Regions from separate parts of the Micromonospora sp. B006 genome, predicted to be linked through region 3. Evidence: riboswitches for the same ligand, from Rfam matches in the RefSeq annotation. Region 3 holds a riboswitch; each other region holds the start of a gene.

Region 1 (7,168 bases), 3.2 Mb from region 3:
TGGCGGACCACCGAGGCCATCGAGCGGACGTACGGGGAGATGGTGAGCGCCACCTTCGACTCGGCGGTCAGCTCCGGCTGCTTCTTGGCCAGCGGGAACGTGTCGCCGTGCAGGAACATCGACGGGCAGCCGATCTGCTCCACGTCGGAGAAGCCGAGCGTGTTGAGGTAGCTCTGGGTCACCTCGCCGCGTACGCCGATGCTGTGCGACCGGTCCAGCACGGCCTTGCAGAACGCGCGCACCGGCTCGTCGATCGGCCGCAGGTACTCGCGGTCGCCGTCGACGTTGGTCTGCACGCCGACGCCGAGCACCACCACCGGGATCTTCAGCCGTTCGATCAGCCGGGTCAGCGGGGTGAGGCGGTGCACGAAGCTGCGGCGGAAGGCGTTCGCCAGCGGCACGACGAACACGTCGTACCGTTCGTTGATCTCGTCGGCGACGCGCGGATCGGCCGGGGTGCGGGTCGGTGTGATCTCCGCCGTGGAGGTGGCCAGCAGCTTGTGCGCGGCGTGGCTGAAGACCAGGTTTCCGCTGTTGTCCCCGATCCAGTTGCCGGCGAACGTCTCCTCCGGCGTGAGGACGTCGAACGGGCCCTTGCGGGCGCGGAGCAGGATCCGCTGGTGCATCCGGTTCGCTCACCTTCCGTACGGCACGGCGTGCCGGCGGGCGCCGGTCGGGCGCTCGCGCGTGCAGGAACGGAAATCCTATCCGCCGCCCCTGAGTGACCCGGCGGCCGTCGGCTCGCCGGGAACGTCCCGGTACTCCGGGGTAGGGTGCCCGGAATGACCAGCGCGCCGACCGTCACCCGTGCCCCGCGTCTGCCGTCGCTGACCGGTTTGCGGTGGGTCGCCGCGCTGCTGGTCTTCGGCTTCCACGCCGGGACCATGGGGATCGTCGCCGAGCCGCACCTCAAGGCGGTGGTGGACAAGGCGTTCAGCCTCGGCCTGTCCGGCGTCGAGTTCTTCTTCATCCTCAGCGGGTTCGTGCTGGTCTGGTCGTACCGCGACGGGGAGCGGGCGTGGACGTTCCTGCGCCGCCGGCTCGCCAAGATCTACCCCAATCACGTGGTGACGTTCGTGGCGGCGCTGGCGGTGGCGGCGTGGTTCGCCGACCCGGTGCTGCCGTGGGCGGCGATCGGCAACTTCTTCCTGGTCCAGGCGTGGATCCCGCTGAACGGCTACTTCTACAGCGTCAACAACGTGAGCTGGTCGCTCTCCTGTGAGCTGGCCTTCTACCTGTGCCTGCCGCTGGTGGTGCCGCGGCTGCGCCGGGCCCGTACCGGGGTGCTCCGGGCCGTGCTGGTCGCGGCGCCGCTGCTCATCCTGGCGCTGTGGCCGGGCCAGGAGCTGGTGCCGGAGGAGCAGCGGTGGTGGTTCACCCAGATCTTCCCGGTGACCCGGTCGCTGGAGTTCTGGATGGGAGTGGCCGCCGCCGAGCTGATGCGCCGCAACCGCTGGCGCGGACCGAACCTCGCGGTCGCCACCGGCCTGTTCGTCACCACCTGGGTGGTCGCCGCGCTGTGGATTCCGGCCGAGTTCTGGGCGGCGTTGCTCGCCGTGGCGTACCTGCTGGTCATCGCCGCGGCGGCGGACGCCGACGTGCGCGGCCGGCCCACCCCCTGGCGGTCCCGGCCGATGATCTGGCTCGGTGAGGTCTCGTTCGCCTTCTACCTGGTGCACGTGCTGGTCATGGTCACCGTGCTGCGGCTGACCGGGGACTGGGGCACCGGCCTGCCCGGCTGGCGGGGGCCGCTCGCGGTGCTCGGCTTCCTGCTGCTCACGCTCGCGCTCGCCGCCGCGCTGCACCGCTGGGTGGAGCTGCCGATGATGCGCCTGCTCGGTCCGTCCCGCCGGGCCCGCGCGGCGTCGCGCGCACCGGCCGTGCCGGCTCCGCGCGGGCCCGCCGAGGGCGCGGCCGCCGACGGCGGCGCGCCGCCCGTCGCCGGTCCGGCCGAGGGCATCGAGTACGCCGGGCGGCGTCGACCGGACTGACCGCTGCGTCCCGGTCCGGCCGATTCGCGACACGCCGGGCGGCGGTGCGTCCCCGGGGGATCGGCGGTAATTTGTACCCGTGCTTCCGATCGCGCTCACCTGCCCCGTGTGGTGGGTGGCGCGCTGGACCGCCCGGATGCTGGCCAGTCTCGCCGTGGTCGTCGCCTGTTCGTTCGGCGCGGCCACCCTGCCGGCCGGCGCCGCCCCGGCCGCCGCAGCCGGCCCGACGTACGTGAGCACGCCGGCCGCCCCACGACCGGAACCCGACCGCGCCGCCGAGCGGCAGGCCCGTCCCGCCGCCGCCCCCGCGCCCGCCGCACGGGCGACCGACACGCTCCCGGCCGGCCCACAGCCGGTCCCGGCCGGCCGGATCACCGCGCCGGTCGGCCTGCGGGCCCCGCCCGCCCGCTGATCCGCCCACGGGCGCTCGCCCGTCACCGCACCCACCGAACGTCATCCCGCACCCGCCCCTCGACGGCCCGGCGCACGCGCGCCCCGCCCCGACCGGCCGCGCGGAGTCTCCCGCCAGGTTCTTCCCGTGAGGTGCCGACCATGTCGCAGACCGCTCTCTACCACTTCCTCACCGCGGTCCCCGAGGCCGCCGCCATCTGGTCTTTCCTGATGCTGCTCGCGTTCGGCCTGCTCGCCGTGCTGGTGGCCCGGCCCGAGCGGGACGGTGCCGCCGAGGTCGCCGCCGATCCGGTGGACGCGGACGCCGCGCGCCGCGACGACCTCGTCCGGTACGCCGAGGAGGTGGCGGTGGCCGCCACCGGGGCCGCCCAGACGGCCCGTCGCCGCCGGGAACGGTGGCTGGCCGCGCAGGACGAGGCGGAGCGGGCCTGGACCGCGTACGACGAGGCGGACACCGCCGCGCGCCGCCTGGCCGGGGCCGCCGCGCTGGCCGCCCCGCGGACCCCGCGCACCCCTGCGGAGTACGCGGCCCGGGAGCGCTGGCTGCACCACGCCGCCATGACGGCGCACTGGCGTGGCGACCTGTCCGCCCGCCAGCTCGCCGACGTGCTGGCGCGCCGCAACGGGTGGGACCCGCGCCGGCACCCGGCCGAGCAGGAGATCGTGCTGGCCCGCACCATCCGGGACCGGCGCCGGGCCGGGTGGGAGAGCGCCGCCGAGCGGGAGCGGCTGGCCTGGCGGGACGCCGAACTGGCCGCCGAGGCCGCCCGGACGCTCGCCGCCGAGGCGTACGCGGCCACCCTGGCGCTGCGGCCCGCCGCGGTGTCCCGCGGCGCGGCGACGATGCCCCTGCCCGTGGGCGCGTCCGTCCGCAACGCCCGGTGGCGTCCGGCCCGGGTCGGCTGAGCCGCCGCCGTCGACCGAATTGTTACCCGGAATGTGGTGACCCCGCTCACCCGGGACGCGGAAACGGGCGTCCGGCGCAGAACAGGGCAGCCGACCGCGCAATTGCCGGTCACCCGCTCGCCGTCTGTCCCCTTTCCGCCGCCAGGTCACGCCACCACCGCTTGTCCCATTGAGTGAAGTCAGTAACCGGCTGTTCCGAAATCCGTTACCGAGGATCACGTTTACGCAGGTGGGAGCGCTTGGCAGGGGCAATACCCACCGGTAGTGTCGGCGCGTCCGGTGCGGTAACCGATCGCAGAAGGCGACGCCGCGCCGACCCGCCTAATCGTGTCAACACGAACCGGGGAACCATGAGCACCATCGGGGTGAATCCGCGGCCACTGCCGCGGTAGGGCGTACTTCCCGCCCGAATCCGTCAGCTAACCCGGTCGGCGGCCACGGAAGGAGTGCCATCCTCGTGCCCACCCCTCGATCGTCCCCCCGCCTCCACGGCTCCGCGGTGCCCGCGCTCGCCTGACGCGACCGGCAAACCGCCCCTGGGCGCCCGGCATCACGGGCGTACCGCCCCCCGGCCCATCCGGCCCTGCCAGCACGTGTGGATCCCTCCGCGTGCCGGGCCGGCGTGTGCCGATCACGCCCCCCGTGGAGGATTTCGTGAAGCACCACCTGAAGCGTCAGCTGCGGCGGATCGCCACCGAGCGCCCGTACCAGATCATCGCCGGATCGGCCGCGGCGCTCGTGCTGGCCGCCGGCGCCGGCACCGCCCTTGCCGTCGGTGACGACGCCCCGGCCCACCAGGAGAACACCGCCTCGGTCGCCGAACTCGGCGCACGCCTCGGCGAGCCCGCCAGCCGCGGCGAGGCGCGCATCGTCGTCCCGCCGGCGTCGCCGAGCGCCGAGCCCAGCAAGTCGCCCAGCGCCTCCCCGTCGGCGAAGAAGGCCGCGGCGGACCCGGACGTCACCAAGGCCGCGCCGAAGCCGCCGTCCAGCAAGACCCTGGACTACGACTACCAGGCGCAGATCAACTACTACTACTGCGGCCCGGCCGCCGTGCGCAACGCGCTCAGCGCCACCGGCATCGAGCGCAGCCAGGACGCGCTGGCCGGCCCGCTCGGCACCACCGAGATGGGCACCAACTCGGCCGAGGACACCACGCGCGTGCTCAACCAGCAGGTCAAGGGCAACCCGTACAAAACCCGGATGATTCCCGGCTCGGCCAGCCCGGCCCAGATGGACCGGCTCCAGGCCGACGTGGTCGAGGCGATCAGCAACGGCCGCGGGGTCGTCGCGAACGTCGCCGGCACCGCCACCGACACCAACGGCGGCTGGCACTCGTTCCCCGGCGGCCACTACGTCGCGGTGATCGGCTACAAGGACGACGGCCGGACCGTCCGGATCGCCGACTCGGCCGACCCGTCGCTGCCGTCGTACTGGCTCACCACGATCGACCTGGCGCACTGGATCGCCAGCCGCGGCTACTCCGCCTGACCGTCCCGCACGTCCGAAGGCCGGCACCCCTCCCGGGGCGCCGGCCTTCCCCGTCCCCACCCGCCCTCGCCCGCCGCCCTCTCGGCGCGTCGATCTTGGACTTGTGGCGCCTGGTATGCCCGGCTCGCCCGCTATGGAAGGCACCACAACTCCAAGATCGGCGGCGAGGGCGAGGGCGAGGGCGGGCGGCGTGGGTGGGGCGGGTCGGTCGGGTTTGGTCTCGCGTGTCCGGGGCGGGCGGTGGCAGACTGCGCCAATGGGTGATGCGACGGGGAACCGGCACCTGATTCTCCTGCACGGCATGGGTGCCACCGGCGAGGTGTGGCTGCCCTGGGCGCCGCTGCTGGAGCGCCGCTGGCCCGGGCGCTGGCTCGCCCCCGACCTGGCGGGCCACGGCTGGTCGCCGCCGCTCGACGGCTACTCCTTCGAGGCCCTCGCTCAGCGCGTGGCCGACGGGCTCGGCCCGGTCCGGCTGGGCCCGCACGACCGGCTGGTGCTGCTCGGGCACTCGCTCGGCGGGGTGGTGGCGCTGGCGCTCGCGGCCCGGCAGCGGGCTCTTCCGGTCGACGCGGTGGTGGGGCTCGGCATCAAGGCGGTCTGGTCCCCGGCCGAGCTGGCGAAGGCCGGCGAGCTGGCCGCCCGGCCGGTCACCTGGTTCGCCACCCGGGACGAGGCGGCCCGCCGCTACCTGCGCGTCTCCGGGCTCGCCGGGCTGTTCGCCCCGGACCACCCGGTGGTGGAGGCGGGGCTGCGGCGGGTGGACGGCCGCTGGCGGCTGGCGATGGACCCGGCCGCGTTCGCGGTCGGCGAGCCCCTGCTGCCCGCCCTGCTGGCCGCCACCGGCGTGCCGGTGCTGCTGGCCCGCGGCGAGCAGGACCCGATGGTGAGCGACGAGCAGCTCAAGGAGCTGGGCGTACCGGTCGCCACCCTGCCCGGTCTGGGCCACAACGCGCACGTCGAGGACCCGGCCGCCGTGCTCGCCCTGCTCGACACGTACCTCTGAGCGGGGTCTACACCACCGCGCGCTGCGCCGGGACCGCCCAGTCGGCCTCCAGCTCGCGGCGGGCGGCGGCGAGGAACGCCTCGGCGTAGGCGTCGGCGGGGAAGTCGCCCAGGTAGCGGGTGCGCGCCGCCCAGCGCTGCGCGGCCTTCGGGTCGGCGTCGAGCAGGTCGGTGAGCACCTCGTCCACGTTGGACATGTCGCGCCGCAGCACGTAGCCGGAGGCCGCGAGCGGGAACCGCTCGACGAAGTGCTCGCCGTCGGCGCCGGTGTCGGTGACCGCGTACGGCTTGCCGGAGTAGAGCCAGTCGGAGATGACACCGGAGACGTCGGAGACCAAGGCGTCGGCCCGGTTGACGCACTCGGTGAGCGTCAGCTCGCGGGCCGCGGCGGCGCCCCACAGGTGCGGGCGGCCGGTCTTGGCCCGGTCGGCGGCGAGCAGCTCGGTGAGCCGGGCGAGCTGGCGGGCCGAGGCCGGGTTCTTGTCGGTGTACGGGTGGGCGCGCAGGATCACCGCCGCCCCGCGGTCGATCAGCCGGCGGATCAGCGTCTCGGCCACCGGCAGCGAGCAGTAGTTGGCGTCGGCGTGGTGCCCGGTCCAGGTCGGGGTGTAGAGGACCGTCGGGTGCGCCGACGCGGCGACCGGCTCCCGGCGTACCTCGATGGCCTCGACCTGGGGCCGGCCGACCACGACGAACTTGTCGGCGGGGATCTCCACGCCGGCGCGGGCGTACCTGTCGATCGCCGCCTGCCCGGCCACGAAGATCTTGTCGAAGATGGCCGAGACCGGGTTGGCGCTCGGGGCCTTGTCGCTGTCGCCGTGGTGCAGCTGCACGTGGGTGAGCTGGTTGAACCGGATCAGGTGGGCGTTCTTCGCGCCGTGGTTGACGTAGAACGCGACGCGCAGGCTGGGCACCAGCGCCTCGTCGAGCGCCTTCAGGGTGGGGCAGAGGACCACCGGGGCGCGGGTGGCGGCGGCCACGGCGGGCAGAAGCTCCGGCTCGCGCAGCACCACCACGAACGGGCGGCCGATCCGTTCCAGGTACGGCAGCCACATGGTGACCTGGTACTCCGAGCCGGGCGGCGCGGAGAAGTGCAGCACGAACTCGGGCTGGTGGCGGCGTAGCGCGCGGCCGACCGGGCCCCCGCCGGCGGGCGGCCGGAACCGCCGCCGGGCGAGGTCGAGCGCGATCGCACCGCAGCCGGCGCCGACGAGCAGCGTGGCGGCGAGCGCCGACCAGGCGGGCAGGGTCAGGACGGCGGCGAGCGCCACCAGGGCGAGCAGCACCAGCAGCGCGTCGCCGAGCCGGGCGGCGACCAGCGGCGTCCACGTGCGGACCGGGAGGTTCGCCGCCCGGATCTCCAGCGCGCC
Region 2 (7,168 bases), 2.4 Mb from region 3:
CGGGCATTCGCAGCCGGCATGCGCGCCGCGTACGGCAAGGTACTGGTGTCCGGAACGCCGCGGATGACCCGGCCCAGGGCGCGGAAGAACGCCGACGGGTTGGGCGGGTTCAGCGTCATCGACCCGGGCGGCAACTGGATCCGCGTCTTTCGGCACGCCGCCACCGCGCCCTTGCCGGCCACCACGCCTGCCGGGCGGCTGGCCAAGGCTCTGGCGAATGCTGTCGTGCAGGCCGATTCGAGGGGAAGCGTCGGACAGGCCGTTCGGATCCTCGACAGCGCCTTGGCCCGCCCGCAAGCCGACGACGACCCGGTCGAGCAGGTAGAGGTCCTGGTCTACCGCGCCGAACTCGCGATGGTGCTGCACGATCCGAAGACTGCGGCCGAGATGCTGGCCCGCGCCCAGTCCGTCACGCTCACGGAAGACGAATCCGAAAGGGCGGCACCCGCGTTCGACAACGCCGCCGACCTTGCAGCAGCACTGGGGTAGCGGGCACGGCCACAACAAGAAGCGGCAGTAACGACTGAGGCCCCAGCCAGGAAACCTGTCCTGAGCTGGGGCCTCACGCTGGAGCGGGTGACGGGAATCGAACCCGCACTGTCAGCTTGGGAAGCTGATGTTCTGCCATTGAACTACACCCGCAGGCGGCACCACTCTACCTGAAGGTCACCACCCCCGTGCAGTCAGGTACGCGCGCCACCTCGCCGAGGTGGCGGCATCGGCGGGCGGTTGACCCCGCCACCTCCCCGAACTGGAGTGGATCAAGCACGCGCCGAGGTCGCCGAGCGCGAAGTTGCACGTCGGCAACATATGGGCGTTCTCAAATGCATCGATGAGATGTAACGTCTGCCCCACGTTTCCGCACCGGCGTGACACACCCCCTGGCACGCCGTCAGAAAGAGGTGGGCCCATGGGACTGCGTCCCAACCTGCTGACCCGGCGTACCGCCGGTGTCGCGACGTCGACCCTCGCGCTGCTGCTCAGCACCGCCGCCGTCGGCGTCGTCCCCGCTGCTTCGGCCTTCTCGGCCGCCCCGGCCGGCGTCTGCGCCGAGCCTGCTGACGCCCACGCCGACGAGCACTCGAACGCCCGCGTCGCGAAGGGCGGCAACGCCAAGCTCGACCCCAACCACCTGACCGCCAGGCAGGTCCAGGACCGGGAAGCCGACCTCGCCGCGGCGCAGCGCGAGCGGGCCAACTTCCGGGCCGGCGCCGTCACCCCGCTGGCCACCGTGACGATCCCGGTCGTCGTGCACGTCATCCAGGAGAACAGCACCCGGGCCGGCGGCAACATCCCGGACTCGATGATCAACCAGCAGATCACCGTGCTGAACCAGTCGTACGCGGGCTCGACCGGCGGCGCCGCCACCGCCTTCGGGTTCCAGCTCACGAAGATCAACCGGGTGACGAACCCGTCGTGGTACCCGATCGTGCAGGGCTCCTCCGCCGAGCGCTCGATGAAGACCTCGCTGCGTGAGGGCGGCAAGAACACGCTGAACATCTACCTCGGCGAGCTGAGCGACAGCCTGCTGGGCTGGGCCACGTTCCCGAAGCGGACGCTGGACAAGATGGACGGCGTGGTGGTGCTCAGCGAGTCGCTGCCCGGCGGCACGTCGACCAACTACAACCAGGGCGACACCGGCACGCACGAGGTCGGCCACTGGCTGAACCTCTACCACACCTTCCAGGGCGGCTGCTCCGGCTCCGGTGACAGCGTCTCCGACACCCCGGCCGAGGCGTCCCCGGCGTACCAGTGCCCTACCGGCCGTGACACCTGCTCGGCCACCGGCAAGGACCCGATCACCAACTTCATGGACTACACGTACGACTCCTGCATGTACCAGTTCACCGCCGGACAGGCGAGCCGCATGCTCACCGCGTGGAACGCCTACCGCGCAGCCTGACCTTCTCGCACCACGTACCGGTGCCGGCCCTGTCCTCGGACGGGCCGGCACCGCTCGTTTCGGGGCTCTGGTCAGGCGGCCGGGCGGCGGGTGTCGAAGCCGTGCCGCCCGCGCCGGCCCTCGGCGGCTACCGGCTCACGCCGGGCCGGTTCGGCACCGAGCGGGTCGAGCCACACCCGCACCTGCGGCGGGGCGGCGCCGGGCTGGGCCACCGGGTCGCGCCGGGTCAGCATCGCCGCCTCGACAGTGAACTCGAACAGCCGCCAGTCACCCTGCGGCGACGCCCGCGCGATCCGGGCCAGGTGGGCCACTGTGGCCGGGTCGGTCACCGGCCGCGCGCGCCCCGCGATGTACGCCTCGTCGTCGCTCTCCTCCGGCGGGAACGAGTGCAGCGCGTAGCGGCCGTCGCGTTCGAGGTCGCGGCGCTTCGGCGAGTCGATGACGAAGCACCAGAGGCCGTCGTCGGTGATCACCGGGGAAACCGGGTGGACGCGGGGGCCGCCGTCGGCGCGGACCGTGGCGAGGTAGCCGAAGCCCGGCCCGTACTGCTGCATCAGGAGGCGGATCTCGTCGGCGAGGCGGGGCTCGTCGGCGGCGAATTCGGACCAGGAAGCCATGCGGACATCCTATCGAACACGTGTACGAAGATGTAGTGCGACACGCAGGTCACCCATACCGGTCGCTATGGTGTTCCGATGCTGCTCTCCGACCGCGACCTGGTCTCCGAGATCAAGGCCGGCACGCTTGCGCTGGAGCCCTTCGAGCCCACGTTGGTGCAGCCGTCGAGCATCGACGTACGCCTGGACCGGCTGTTCCGGGTGTTCAACAACCATCTCTACACACACATCGATCCGTCGGTACAGCAGGACGACCTGACCTCGATGGTGGAGGTGCCGGAGGGGCAGCCGTTCGTGCTGCACCCGGGCGAGTTCGTGCTCGCCTCCACGCTCGAGGTGATCTCGCTGGGCGACCAGCTCGCCGGCCGGCTGGAGGGCAAGTCGAGCCTGGGCCGGCTGGGTCTACTGACCCACTCGACCGCCGGCTTCATCGACCCGGGCTTCTCCGGTCACGTCACGCTGGAGCTGTCGAACGTGGCGAACCTGCCGATCACGCTCTGGCCCGGCATGAAGATCGGCCAGCTCTGCATCTTCCGGCTCTCCTCGCCGGCCGAGCACCCGTACGGCTCGGCCGTCTACGGCTCGCGTTACCAGGGGCAGCGCGGCCCGACGCCGAGCCGGTCCTGGCAGAGCTGGCGCACCTGGCCGACGCGCTGACGCCGACCGCAGTTGTTAATAGGGGCCCCCTCCTCTACCGGAGGCGTTAAGAGGGGACCCTTCCTTACACGCGGCCGTAGCTGTTGATGTCGCCGTCGTCGACCCGCTTCATCGTGATGGGCTTGCCGGACTGGGAGGCGTGCACCACCCAGCCGTCGCCCACGTACATCGCCACGTGGTGCAGGTCGCTGTAGTAGAAGACGAGGTCACCGGCGCGCAGGTCGGCGCGGCTGATCCGTTTCGTCACGGCGTGCTGCTGGCGCGCGTTGTGCGGCAGCGAGACTCCGCCCTTGGCCCAGGCCGCCAGGGTGAGGCCCGAGCAGTCGAAGTGGTCCGGGCCGGCGGCGCCCCAGACGTAGATCTTGCCGATCTGGGCGCAGGCGAACTTCACCGCCGCTCCGGCCGGGCCGCCGGGGTAGCCGGCCGGGCAGGGCGCCGGGCGCAGCGGGCCGCCGCCACCCTTGCCGTACACCTTGAGCCGCAGCTTCTGCAGCTTGGCGATCTCGGCGTCGATCTGCTTCTTCTTCGCCGCGAGCTGGGCCTCGGTGCGCGCCAGCCCGGCGATCATCTCGTCCAGCGGCTTCTTCTTCGCCGCCAGCTCGTCGCGCAGCGCGGCGACGGAACGCACCTGCTCGTGCTGCCGGTGCGCGAAGCGGTCGAGCAGTTCCAGGCCGTTGACCAGGTCACCGGGCGAGCGGCTGCCGAGCAGCACGTTGACTGTGGAGAGATTGTCGCCCTTGTAGGCGTCGGCGGCGAGGCCGCCGACCTGGCCGAGGGCGGCGTCCACCCGGGCCTGGAGGGGTGCGATCTGGCGGCCGAGCGCGTCGGCCTGCTTGCGCCGCGCGGCGAGCTGCTCGCGTACGGCGTTCACCTGTTCGATGACCGGTTCGAGCTTGTTCCAGTCGCGGTCGATCTGGGCCTCGATCTCGGCGACCGAGGGTTCGGCGTGTGCCGCCGTGGCGCCGCCGGTCAGAACGACGGCGGTGCCGACCAGCGCGGCGAGGGCTGTGGTGAAGCGGGACCAGCGGGAACGCGGCGCGAGGCTGGACCGGTCGGTGGACCGGCCCGACGACGGCCGCGGGGCATGGAGTGCCACCGGGCGTCCGTACTCCTTCTTCCGTACCGCCTACCGGGTTAGCTGACGGATTCGGGCGGGAAGGGAGCCGCCCTACCGCAGCAGCGCTGCGGATTCACCCCAGGTACCTGGTTCCCCGGCTCGCCCGGAGGCGACTCGGCGGTGTCGAACCGTCACCGACCGGGTTGGACGGTGAGACGTGCGGCCGACGATTCACCAGAGTAGGGACCACCGTTATCGATCCGCAACTTCCAGCGCCGTGACACTCCGTACGCGATGCGATGCCCCACTCCGCGCGGAGGTGAAATTTTCTTTCACTGCTGATTACTCACTGGAAAGGTATTGACCATCACGGGTGTGCGGAGTGAGGGTGGGAATGCAGTGACCCCCATCCCTGTCCAGGAGGTTCGATGCATCTCTCCGCCCTGCCGTCGGGCAGACGGATACTGCTCGCCGCCGCCGTGGCCACAGCCACCGTGCTGGCGACGACCGGCCCCGTGACCGCCGCGCCGGACACGTCCACGCCCGCGAGCGACCGGCAACAACAATACGCCGCCGCCGCGGCAGAGTACGGCGTACCGCAGAACGTGCTGCTCGGCGTCTCCTATCTGGAGTCCCGCTGGGACACCCACACCGGGCAGCCCAGCACCAGCGGCGGCTACGGCCCGATGCACCTGACCGACGCCGCGCACATCCTCGCCATGCCGGGCAGCGCCCACGTCGACGAGGACGAGGACCCGCGCGGCGACGACGCCCGCCCGCTCAAGCTCGACCCGGCCACGGCCGCCGCGCCGACGCGGGAGACCCCGTTGCCGAGCGCCTCGCTCCAGACGCTCGACGCCGCCGCCGCGCTCACCGGACTCGACGCGGGCACGCTGCGCACCGACCCGGCCGCGAACATCCGCGGTGGCGCGGCGCTGCTGGCGTCGTACCAGAAGGCACTGGGCGGGCCGGTCGGCGCCGGCACCGACCCGGCGGCCTGGTACGCCGCGGTGGCCCGGTACTCCGGCGCGGACACCGCCGACGCGGCGGCGGCCTTCGCCGACGAGGTCTACGACCAGCTCGGCCAGGGCGCCACCCGGACCACCGACGACGGCCAGCGGGTCACGCTCGCCGCCACCGCCGCGAAGCCGGACCGTTCCCGGCTGGCCCGGCTCGGCCTGCGCAACGCCGAGCGGCCGGACGGGCTGGAGTGCCCGGTCCGGCTGGCCTGCGAGTGGATTCCCGCCCCCTACGAGCAGCTCAGCGACGACCCGGGCGACTACGGCAACCACGACCTGGGCGACCGGCCGAAGCAGCAGAAGATCGAGTACATCGTCATCCACGACACCGAGGGCTACTTCGGCCCGAGCGTCGACCTGGTGAAGCGGGCCGACTACCTGGGCTGGCACTACACGCTGCGCTCGGTGGACGGCTACATCGCCCAGCACATCAAGACCAAGGACGTCGGCTGGCACGCCGGCAACTGGTACGTCAACGCCAAGTCCATCGGCCTGGAGCACGAGGGCTTCGCCGGCCAGGGCACCTGGTACACCGAGGCGATGTACCGCACCTCCGCCAAGCTGGTCCGCCACCTGGCGCTGAAGTTCGGCATCCCGATGGACCGGCACCACATCATCGGCCACGACAACGTGCCCGGCATCACCGCCGCCAACGTGGGCGGCATGCACTGGGACCCGGGGCCCTACTGGGACTGGTCGCACTACTACGACCTGATGAAGGCACCGTTCCGCGGCACCGGCACGGCGAAGACCGGCCTGGTCACCATCGACCCGGACTTCGCCACCAACCGGCCCGCGTTCACCGGCTGCAACCAGCAGCCGCCCGGCGTCCCGACGCCCCGGCCGCCGGCCGAGCCGTGCCCGTCGCGCGGTTCCTCGGCGGTGGTCCTGCGGACCGCGCCGAGCCTGGACGCCCCGCTCGTCAACGACCTCGGGCTGCGCCCGGACGGCACGCCGGACACGATGTACATCTCCGACCACGGCGCCCGCGCCTCCGCCGGCCAGACGTACGCGCTCGCCGGCCGGCAGGGCGACTGGACCGCGATCTGGTACCTCGGCCAGAAGGCGTGGTTCCTCAACCCGGCCTCCGCGCCCACCGCCAAGTGGGCCACCGGCTTCGTGGTGACCCCGCGGCCCGGCAAGGCCACCATCCCGGTGTACGGCCGCGCCTACCCGGAGCAGGCCGCCTACCCGGACACCATCCCGTACCAGACCATCTCGCCGCTGCAGTACACGTTCGCCGCCGGCCAGCGGTACGCGGTGGGCGGGGTGCTGCCCGGCGAGTACTACCGGGCGGTCTCGTTCGACGGTTCCGCCCCGGGTGACCGGACCGTGGTACGCGGCGAGAACCGCTACGTGCAGGTCCAGTTCGGCCACCGGATCATGTTCGTGAACCTGGACGACGTGCTGATCCTGCCGTCCCCGGTCGGCGCGCCGCGCTGACCTCTCCACCAGAACGCGAAGGCCCCCGGTCCGCAGGGACCGGGGGCCTTTTCGTGTGACCGAGGTCAGGTGACCCGGACGAAGCCGGCGAGCGGCTGGGTGTTGATGCTCGACACCTGGACCGGTTTGCCTGTCCGGGGCGCGTGCACCATCACCCCGTTGCCGAGATAGAGCCCGACGTGATGCAGATCGGAGCCGAAGAACACCAGGTCACCGGGGCGCGCCTCGGAGCGGGACACCTTGCGGCCCTCGTTCCACTGCGCGCCGGTGAAGTGGGTGAGCGAGATGCCCGCCGCCTTGTACGCGTACTGCGTGAGGCCGGAGCAGTCGAACGAGTTCGGGCCGGTGGCGCCCCACACGTACGGGTCGCCGACCTGGGCGCACGCCGTCGCGATCGCGGTCCGCGCGGCGCTGCTCACCACGCCGTCGATCTTCGGGCAGCCGGCCGGGCGGATCGAGGTCACCGGCAGCA
Region 3 (7,168 bases):
ACCTCGGCGAGCTGGTGTTGATCACGCTGGGGTGTCTCAGGGTGGGGAAGATCGATCCCACCTGCAGGGATGTCAGGGGCTATGGGTGAGTGAGCGCCCTGGTGGAGATGGTCTTGCGGGCGCCCGCGTCGGCGGGGCGGCCCAGGTGCGCAGGTGTGGATCGGGCGGATCTGACGGAGCACCGCTTGGCGGGCGCCGGCTGATGGCGGGTCTTGTCGAAGGCTGTTGATCGAGTGTGCCCGGGCGGTTGTCGTGGCTGCTGCTTGATCGACTCCATTACGCCGAAGTGGCGGCATCCGACCGCCTCTGACGCCGCCACCTCGCCGAACTTGAGTGGACCACGATGGGTGTCCCAGAGTGGGGAAGATCGGTCCCGGATGGAGGGACGTCGGGAACTCTCGGTGAGTGAGCGGCCCGGTGGGGTGGTTCTACAGGCCCTCGTCGATGGTTGCGGGCCGGGGCGGATCTGGTGGAGCTGGGTGCGGCGGGTGCCGGGTTCGTGTCGGGGGGCGCTGATCGGCTGTGCCGAAGCGGCCGCCGTTGGCAGCCGACCGGACCGAGGTCGATGCGCGCGCCGGGCAGCAGCCGTGCGGATGCCGAACATCCGTGGCTGGTGGGCGCGCCGAGCGTGATCGGGGCCGTCTCGCCGAGGTGACGCCGCCACCTCGGCGAGGCGGAGCGGCGGATCAGGGGAGCGCGGGATAGAGCGCGGCCACTCCGCCGGACAGGCCGGCCTGGACCCGGCGGGCCACGTCGTCGGCCAGGATCTCGTAGCTGTCGGCCTCGATGCCGTCGACAGCGAGCCGGGCGACCTCCGCCGGGTCGGCCTTCGGGCCGGGTACGGCGGCGGCCATCTCGGTGTCCATGTAGCCCACGTGCAGCCCTGCGACGCGGACGCCACGGTCGGCCAGCTCCAGGCGGAGCGCGTTGGTCATCGACCATTCGGCGGCCTTGGCCGCGCCGTACGCGCCGACCCCGGGGAAGGTGAGCCAGGACAGCGCGGACAGGACGTTCAGGATCGTCCCGCCGCCGTTCGCCGTGATCCGGGGCGCGAACGCGCGTACCACCGACAGCGTGCCGAGGTAGTGCGTCTCCAGCTCCAGCCGGATCTGCGCGAGGTCCCCGTCGAGCAGGTTGGCGCCGGTGCTCACGCCGGCGTTGTTGACGAGCAGCGTCACGTCCCCGGCCCGCTCGGCGGCGGCGGCCGCCGACGCGGGGTCGGTGATGTCGAGGCGTACCGGGGTGACGCCGGGCAGGTTCACGGTGTCCGGGTTGCGCGCGCCGGCCCAGACGGTGGCGCCGCGCGCGACGAGTTCGGCGGCCAGGTGCCGGCCGAAGCCACGGTTGGCGCCGGTGACCAGGGCGGTGCTTCCAGCGATCTTCATGTCTCGCTCCGAGAGGTGGTGAGGAAGGGGGGTCAGGCGGACAGCAGGCCCGGACCGGGCAGCACGGCCAGCTCGCCGGGCGGTACGTCGTGCCCGGCGTCGCAGCGCAGCCGGGCGTGCACGGCAGCGCCGCACTCGTCGTGGGCCACCCGGACCGCGGGGCCCGCCTCGTCGGCGGCGTACGTGTCGCCCCACTGCCGCAGCGCGACGAGCACCGGGATGAGATCGCTGCCCTTGGATGTGAGCACGTACTCGTCGCGGGTGCGCTGCCCGGGCTCGCGGTAGGGGCGCCGGTCGAGCAGCCCGTCGGCGACGAGCTGCTTGAGGCGTGCGGCGGCGACGGGCTCGCTGATGCCGACCCGCCGGGCGAAGTCGTCGAAGCGGCGGGTGCCGAACGACGCCTCCCGCAGCAGGAGCAGCGTGGTGCGGTTGCCGACCACCTCCAGCGCCCGGGCGATCGAGCAGTTGGCGGTGGACCAGGAGTCACGCTGCGCGAGGAGGTCCGTCATGGCGTCGACGGTACCCCCTGACTTAGGAAATCAGAAGTCAGCTACCTCACAGCTGGCCGGGGAAGAAACCGTGCCGGGCCAGCGGCTCGACGATCTGGTGCTCCTCGTACGACAGGTGCGACAGCAGCGTGTCGGTGAGCAGGTCCACCGCCTCCTGGAGCTGCGTGAAGTCGCCGGGCCGCCGGACCAGCTCCACGAGCGCCCGGTCGACGCTCTCCACCACGCCGTGGATCACCACGTGCTCCTCCTCGAGGCGGTCCAGCACGGCCGCCAGCCCTGCCTCGGAGCGGCGCAGGTGCGGGAAGATCGAGGCGTCCTCCAGCCCGTGGTGCTGGGTGACCATGGTGCAGTACGCCGCGCAGTACGCCCCGAGCGTCCAGTTGTTCTGCCGCATGGTCATCTCGTTCAGCGCGGCACGCGCCCGGCCCGGCGAGACAGTGCCTCGCTTGACCTGTTCCAGCAGGTCGCGCACCTGGGCCAGCTCCTGGCGCAGATGGTCGTGCACGTCCACCAGGTGCTGCCCGGCGGCCTGTCCCCGGGCCGGGTAGACCTGTCCGGCCGGTGGCGGCGGGGCGGTCGGCCGGGTCGACTCGTCCCAGGGGCGGCGCGCGCTCAGGCGTACCCCCGGGTCTGGGGTGGGAGTGACCGCCAGCGTGGCCGGCCCGCCGGTGGCGGCCGTCTCGTCGGCGACCGCGCGGGCGCCGCTGCCCGGCGCGGTGCGCTCGGCGGCGACCAGCTCCCGCACCGCGGGCGCGACCTCCTGGGCGAAGATCTGGATCGCGCGGGGCTCGTCGCTGCCGAGGATGAACGTGGTGACGCCGTGCTCCAGCGTGAGCCCGGCCAACTCCTCGACCCACTGCTCCGGCGGACCGGCCAGGAAGCCGGCCGACGAGCGGGCGAACGTGCCGTTCACGTTGAGCATGCGGCGGATCTCGGCCGGGTCGCGCCCGGCGGCCTGAGCGCCCTCGTCGACGAGCGCGTTCAGGGCGGGCAGCTCGTCGGGCCCCTTGGGCAGGTAGGACAGGGAGGGCAGCCAGCCGTCGGCGGCGCGGCCGACAAGGCGGAGCATGCGCGGCTTGTACGCGCCGACCCAGATGCCCACCTGATGCGCGGGCGCCGGGCCACGCTTGGCGCCGACCACCCGGTAGTGCTCGCCGTCGACCCGGATCATGCCGCGCCGGTCGATGTCCCAGACCTCGCGGATCACCCGGATCGCCTCGTCCAGGGCCTCGACTGCCGCGCCGGGGGACAGGCGCCGCCCGCCCGTCGCCTCGATCGCGTCCCAGAACGCGCCCGCGCCGAGCCCCAGCTCGACCCGCCCGCCGGTGAGCAGGTCCAGGCTGGCCACGCTGCGGGCCAGCACCACGGGCTGCCGCAGCGGCAGGTTGAGCACGTTGCCGGCCAGGCGGATACGTTCGGTGGCGGCGGCCACGTAGGACATCAGCGTCCAGGTGTCCAGGAAGCCCGGCTGGTACGGGTGGTCCTGGAACGTGACCAGGTCCAGCCCGACCTGCTCGCAGAGCGTGGCCAGCGCCACCACCTGGTCGGGCTGCCCGGCGGCGGGGGTGATGAAGCCGCCGAAGGTCAGCTCGTGTCCGTGATCGGTCATCCGTCCGGCCCTCCCGTGATCTTGCTCAGCCCTGCCACCGTAGCTCCACAGGTGGTAGCCCGGCCGGGTGAACAGGGTCACAAGAAGTGGATGATCGTCGCAAATCGTCCATAACGTCGGTTCCGTCCGCATTCGTGGACACCGTAGGCCGGAAACGCCTAGTCCCGCCTCCGGCCGCGGTTACCGGACGTCGTGCGGGAGCGGGGGAACCACACGTACCACGGTGCCTCGTCACCTCGGGGTGAAGCCGCCACCGGCGGCCGGGCTCCTCGGCCCGAACCCGACAGCTCACCTCGTCGGCGTGGAGGAATCCACATGTCAACTGCATACTCGGCTCGAAGCCGCCGTACGGCTCTCGGAGCGGTGGTGGCCGGCACCGCCGTCGGCGCCGCGACCCTGTTCGGCCCGGCCGCTCCGGCCAGCGCCGGCGTCAACTGGGACGCGGTCGCGCGCTGCGAGTCAGGCGGCAACTGGAAGATCAACACCGGCAACGGGTACTACGGCGGGCTCCAGTTCTCCCGCGCCACCTGGAACGGCTACGGCGGGCAGAAGTACGCCGCCCGGGCCGACCTGGCCAGCCGGTCCGAGCAGATCGCCGTCGCCGAGAAGGTGCTGCGCGGGCAGGGCATCGGCGCGTGGCCGGTCTGCGGCAGGAAGGGCGGCTCGGCGAGCGCCGCCGCGACCCGGTCCGAGCGGGCCACGCCGAAGAAGGCGAACCCGAAGAAGACCACCTCGAAGCAGACCGCCCCGGAGCGGGCCGCCACGCGCAGGGCCGCGCCGGAACGGGTCGCGACGAAGGCGGCGCCGCGGCCGGCGTCCGGCGTCGGGACGTACGTGGTCCGGCGCGGGGACACGCTGTCGGAGATCGCCGTGGCGCAGCGCGTCGACGGCGGCTGGCGTGCCCTGCACGAGCGCAACCGGGCAGTGGTCGGCGACGACCCCGGCCTGATCTTCCCTGGTCAGCGGCTGCTTCTGCGCTGACCTGATCCGGACGCCCGGCCGGTTCGCCCCGGCCGGGCGTCCGGCCGTCCGCGACACGCCGTGTCGCCGGTGTCCGGCCTGCTCCCGGCGCCGGGACACGGCCCGCGACGGCCGGTGACCGCGATTCGTCGGAGCCGGTTGTTAGGGTCACGATGATCGGCTAAGACGTGAAGAAAGCGCGGATATGACCAACGACCCGTTCTCGGCGGCCGCGAGCCTCGACGAGCTGCTGACCCGCACGCAGCAGGCGCTCACCTCGATGCGCTCCCGGTCCTCGGCGCACGCCGACGGCGAACCGGCCGACCTGCTGCGCGCCGAGGGCACTGCGGCCGGTGGGCGGGTCCGCGCGGTCGCCGTCCAGGGTGGCCGGCTGGATTCCGTGACGATCGACCCGGAGCTGGCCGGCGAGCCCCTCGACGTCCTCAGCGGACACCTCGTCGCCGCCGCCAACGACGCGCTGTCCGAGCTGGACGCACAGGTCAGCGCGTCGGCGCGAGCCGACGCCGACGCGCTCGCCGCCCGGCTCGGCAGCATGGGCGACCAGGCCGAGCTGTTCGGCCGCGCGATGCACGAGGCGGCCGCCCGGATCCATCGTGACCGCGGCACCTCGTCCCGGGCCGGGCGCCCGGCCTGAGACGACGAGGCGGCCGGCCGCCGGGAGGACGACGACCGGCCGCGCTACGCCACGGTCAGCTCAGGGTGACCGCGGTGTCGTCGACGACGAAGGACGTCTGCAGAGAGCTGTCCTCCACGCCGCTGAACGAGATGGTCGCCGTGGTGCCTGCGAGCGACGAGACGTCGAAGGATCGCTGCACGTACCCGGTGGCCTTGTTCAGGTTGGAGTAGGTGGCCAGCGTGGTGCTGCCGGCCTTGACGGTGAGCTTGTCGTACGCGGTGCTCGTGGTCGTCTCCGCGCTGTCGATGTGCAGCCAGAAGCTCAACGTCGCCCGGCAGCCGGCCGGGATCGTCACCGACTGACTGAGCGTGTCGGTGTGCGACGAGCCGTACCCGTCCAGCCACGCCTTGTACGAGCCGCCGTGCGCCGCCTGGCCGCTGTCGGTGGTGATGACGCCGGACGAGGCGGTCCAGCTCACGTTGCCCGACTCGAAGCCGGGGTTGGCGAGCTTGTTGCCGGAGCAGCCACCCGACGGCGGGGTGGTGGTGGCGGTCGGCGTGGGCGTCGGGGTGCCGCCGGCGCAGGTCGGCTCACCCGACTGGGCCGGTACGCTGACCGCGGCCCAGGCCGCCTTGACCGCATTGAACTCGGTGCAGCTGCTCGGGTAGAGGTTCTTCGCCGCCTGCAACGTCCAGACGCGGTACTTCAGGTAGGACGAGGACGACGTCTTCAGCAGCATGGCGTTGTACATGATCTTGATGGCCTTCTGGATACCCAGACCGCTCACGCTGCTGCTGTTGCAGGTCGAGCTGGACGGCTGCCCGTTGGTCGGGCTGCTGCCGTTGGCCAGCAGGTAGAACCAGTGGTTGCCCGGCCCGGCCGCGGCGTGCACCTCGGTCGACGGGATGCTGCTGGAGTAGCAGTTCGGGTCGCCGAGCGCCGACGGGTTGTACATGTTGCGGATCGGGCCGGAGCCGACCAGGTTGATCTTCTCGCCGACCAGGAAGTCCGGCGCGTCGTAGCTGGACGGCTCGTTGGCGAACCACTCGGTGGCCGCGCCGAACGTGTCCGCCACGAACTCCTGGGTGCCGCCGCCGGAGATGCCGCCGGGGGTGTAGTCGTCGATGCCGTGGCCGATCTCGTGCGCCACCACGTCCAGCGAGCCGATCCACTGACCGGCGGTGTTCTTGCCGATCTGTACCTGGCTGCCGTCGTAGTAGGCGTTCTGGTCGTTGAGGCCCACCCGGATCGGCCAGTAGCCACCGTTGCCGTTGGCGCCGTTGCGGCCCAGCCACTGGGCGAGCATCTTGTGCTCGGTCTGCGCGGAGAACAGCGCGTCCACGCAGCCGGTCTCCTTGTTGGTGGCGGTGCCGTTGCCCCACACGTCGTCGGAGCCGCTGAACGTGGTGTTGTTCGCCGAGTCCTGGCAGCTCAGGTTGGTGACGGTCGGGTCCTTCATGGTGTACGTGGAGCCCGACTGGGTGGTGTTGAGCGTGAGCGGGCTGGGCCCGTTCCAGGCGCCGGTGCCGGTGCCGCGCACCACGTGCTCCTGCTTGCGCAGGACCGCGCCGGTGCGGGCGTCGACGTCGACGGTGAGCCGGCTCGGGCCGTCCGCGCTGGTGCCGCGTACCGTGGTCTCCCAGGCCAGCGCCGGTGCGGCGCCGAGCGTGTAGACCACGAGCGTGGTGCCCTCGACCGCGCTGACCGTCTTGAGCTGGGCGCGCGCCGTGGTCGCGGCGGCGGCCTCGGTCAGCGCGGGCGTGGTGGCGAGGGCGCCGATCGGCCGCTGCTGCGCGACCGAGGCGTACTTGAGGTTGCCGGCCGAGTCGGTGGCCAGCACGAAGTCGCCGCCGACCACGGGCAGGCCCTTGTACGTGCGCTCGTACGGCACGTACTGGGTTCCCTCGGAGGAGATGACCGGCTTCTGGACGAACGCGTCGTCGGCGCCGGCCTGCAGGTACGCGGGGCGGCCCGCGACCATGGCGCGGGCCGAGTCGGCGGCGGCCGCTCGGGCCTGGGCCGGGTTGGGGGCGGCGGGCCCGGGTGGCGCGGCCTGCACGGCTGCGGC

The links. Region 3 has a riboswitch for cyclic di-AMP ahead of MicB006_RS12040 (transglycosylase family protein). Riboswitches for the same ligand answer to the same signal wherever they lie in the genome.
Region 1: another riboswitch for cyclic di-AMP. It lies ahead of MicB006_RS25670 (C39 family peptidase); the one in region 3 lies ahead of MicB006_RS12040 (transglycosylase family protein).
Region 2: another riboswitch for cyclic di-AMP. It lies ahead of MicB006_RS00515 (NlpC/P60 family protein); the one in region 3 lies ahead of MicB006_RS12040 (transglycosylase family protein).

The regions. Positions count from the first base shown of each region.
Region 1 is NZ_CP030865.1:5,714,806-5,721,973, forward strand. It holds gene MicB006_RS25650 (polysaccharide pyruvyl transferase family protein) at 1-626, opposite strand, end outside; gene MicB006_RS25655 (acyltransferase) at 783-1,991, shown strand; gene MicB006_RS25660 (hypothetical protein) at 2,071-2,403, shown strand; gene MicB006_RS25665 (hypothetical protein) at 2,544-3,308, shown strand; cyclic di-AMP (ydaO/yuaA leader) riboswitch at 3,617-3,757, shown strand; gene MicB006_RS25670 (C39 family peptidase) at 3,963-4,796, shown strand; gene MicB006_RS25675 (alpha/beta fold hydrolase) at 5,053-5,799, shown strand; gene MicB006_RS25680 (CDP-glycerol glycerophosphotransferase family protein) at 5,807-7,168, opposite strand, start outside.
Region 2 is NZ_CP030865.1:102,967-110,134, reverse strand. It holds gene MicB006_RS00540 (VOC family protein) at 1-489, shown strand, start outside; tRNA gene MicB006_RS00535 (tRNA-Gly) at 569-642, opposite strand; gene MicB006_RS00530 (zinc metalloprotease) at 911-1,903, shown strand; gene MicB006_RS00525 (pyridoxamine 5'-phosphate oxidase family protein) at 1,975-2,520, opposite strand; gene dcd (dCTP deaminase) at 2,599-3,177, shown strand; gene MicB006_RS00515 (NlpC/P60 family protein) at 3,242-4,273, opposite strand; cyclic di-AMP (ydaO/yuaA leader) riboswitch at 4,287-4,424, opposite strand; gene MicB006_RS00510 (N-acetylmuramoyl-L-alanine amidase) at 4,663-6,696, shown strand; gene MicB006_RS00505 (C40 family peptidase) at 6,762-7,168, opposite strand, start outside.
Region 3 is NZ_CP030865.1:2,515,035-2,522,202, reverse strand. It holds gene MicB006_RS12055 (SDR family oxidoreductase) at 687-1,385, opposite strand; gene MicB006_RS12050 (helix-turn-helix domain-containing protein) at 1,418-1,894, opposite strand; gene MicB006_RS12045 (LLM class flavin-dependent oxidoreductase) at 1,941-3,503, opposite strand; cyclic di-AMP (ydaO/yuaA leader) riboswitch at 3,649-3,820, shown strand; gene MicB006_RS12040 (transglycosylase family protein) at 3,819-4,484, shown strand; gene MicB006_RS12035 (YbaB/EbfC family nucleoid-associated protein) at 4,669-5,118, shown strand; gene MicB006_RS12030 (M4 family metallopeptidase) at 5,174-7,168, opposite strand, start outside.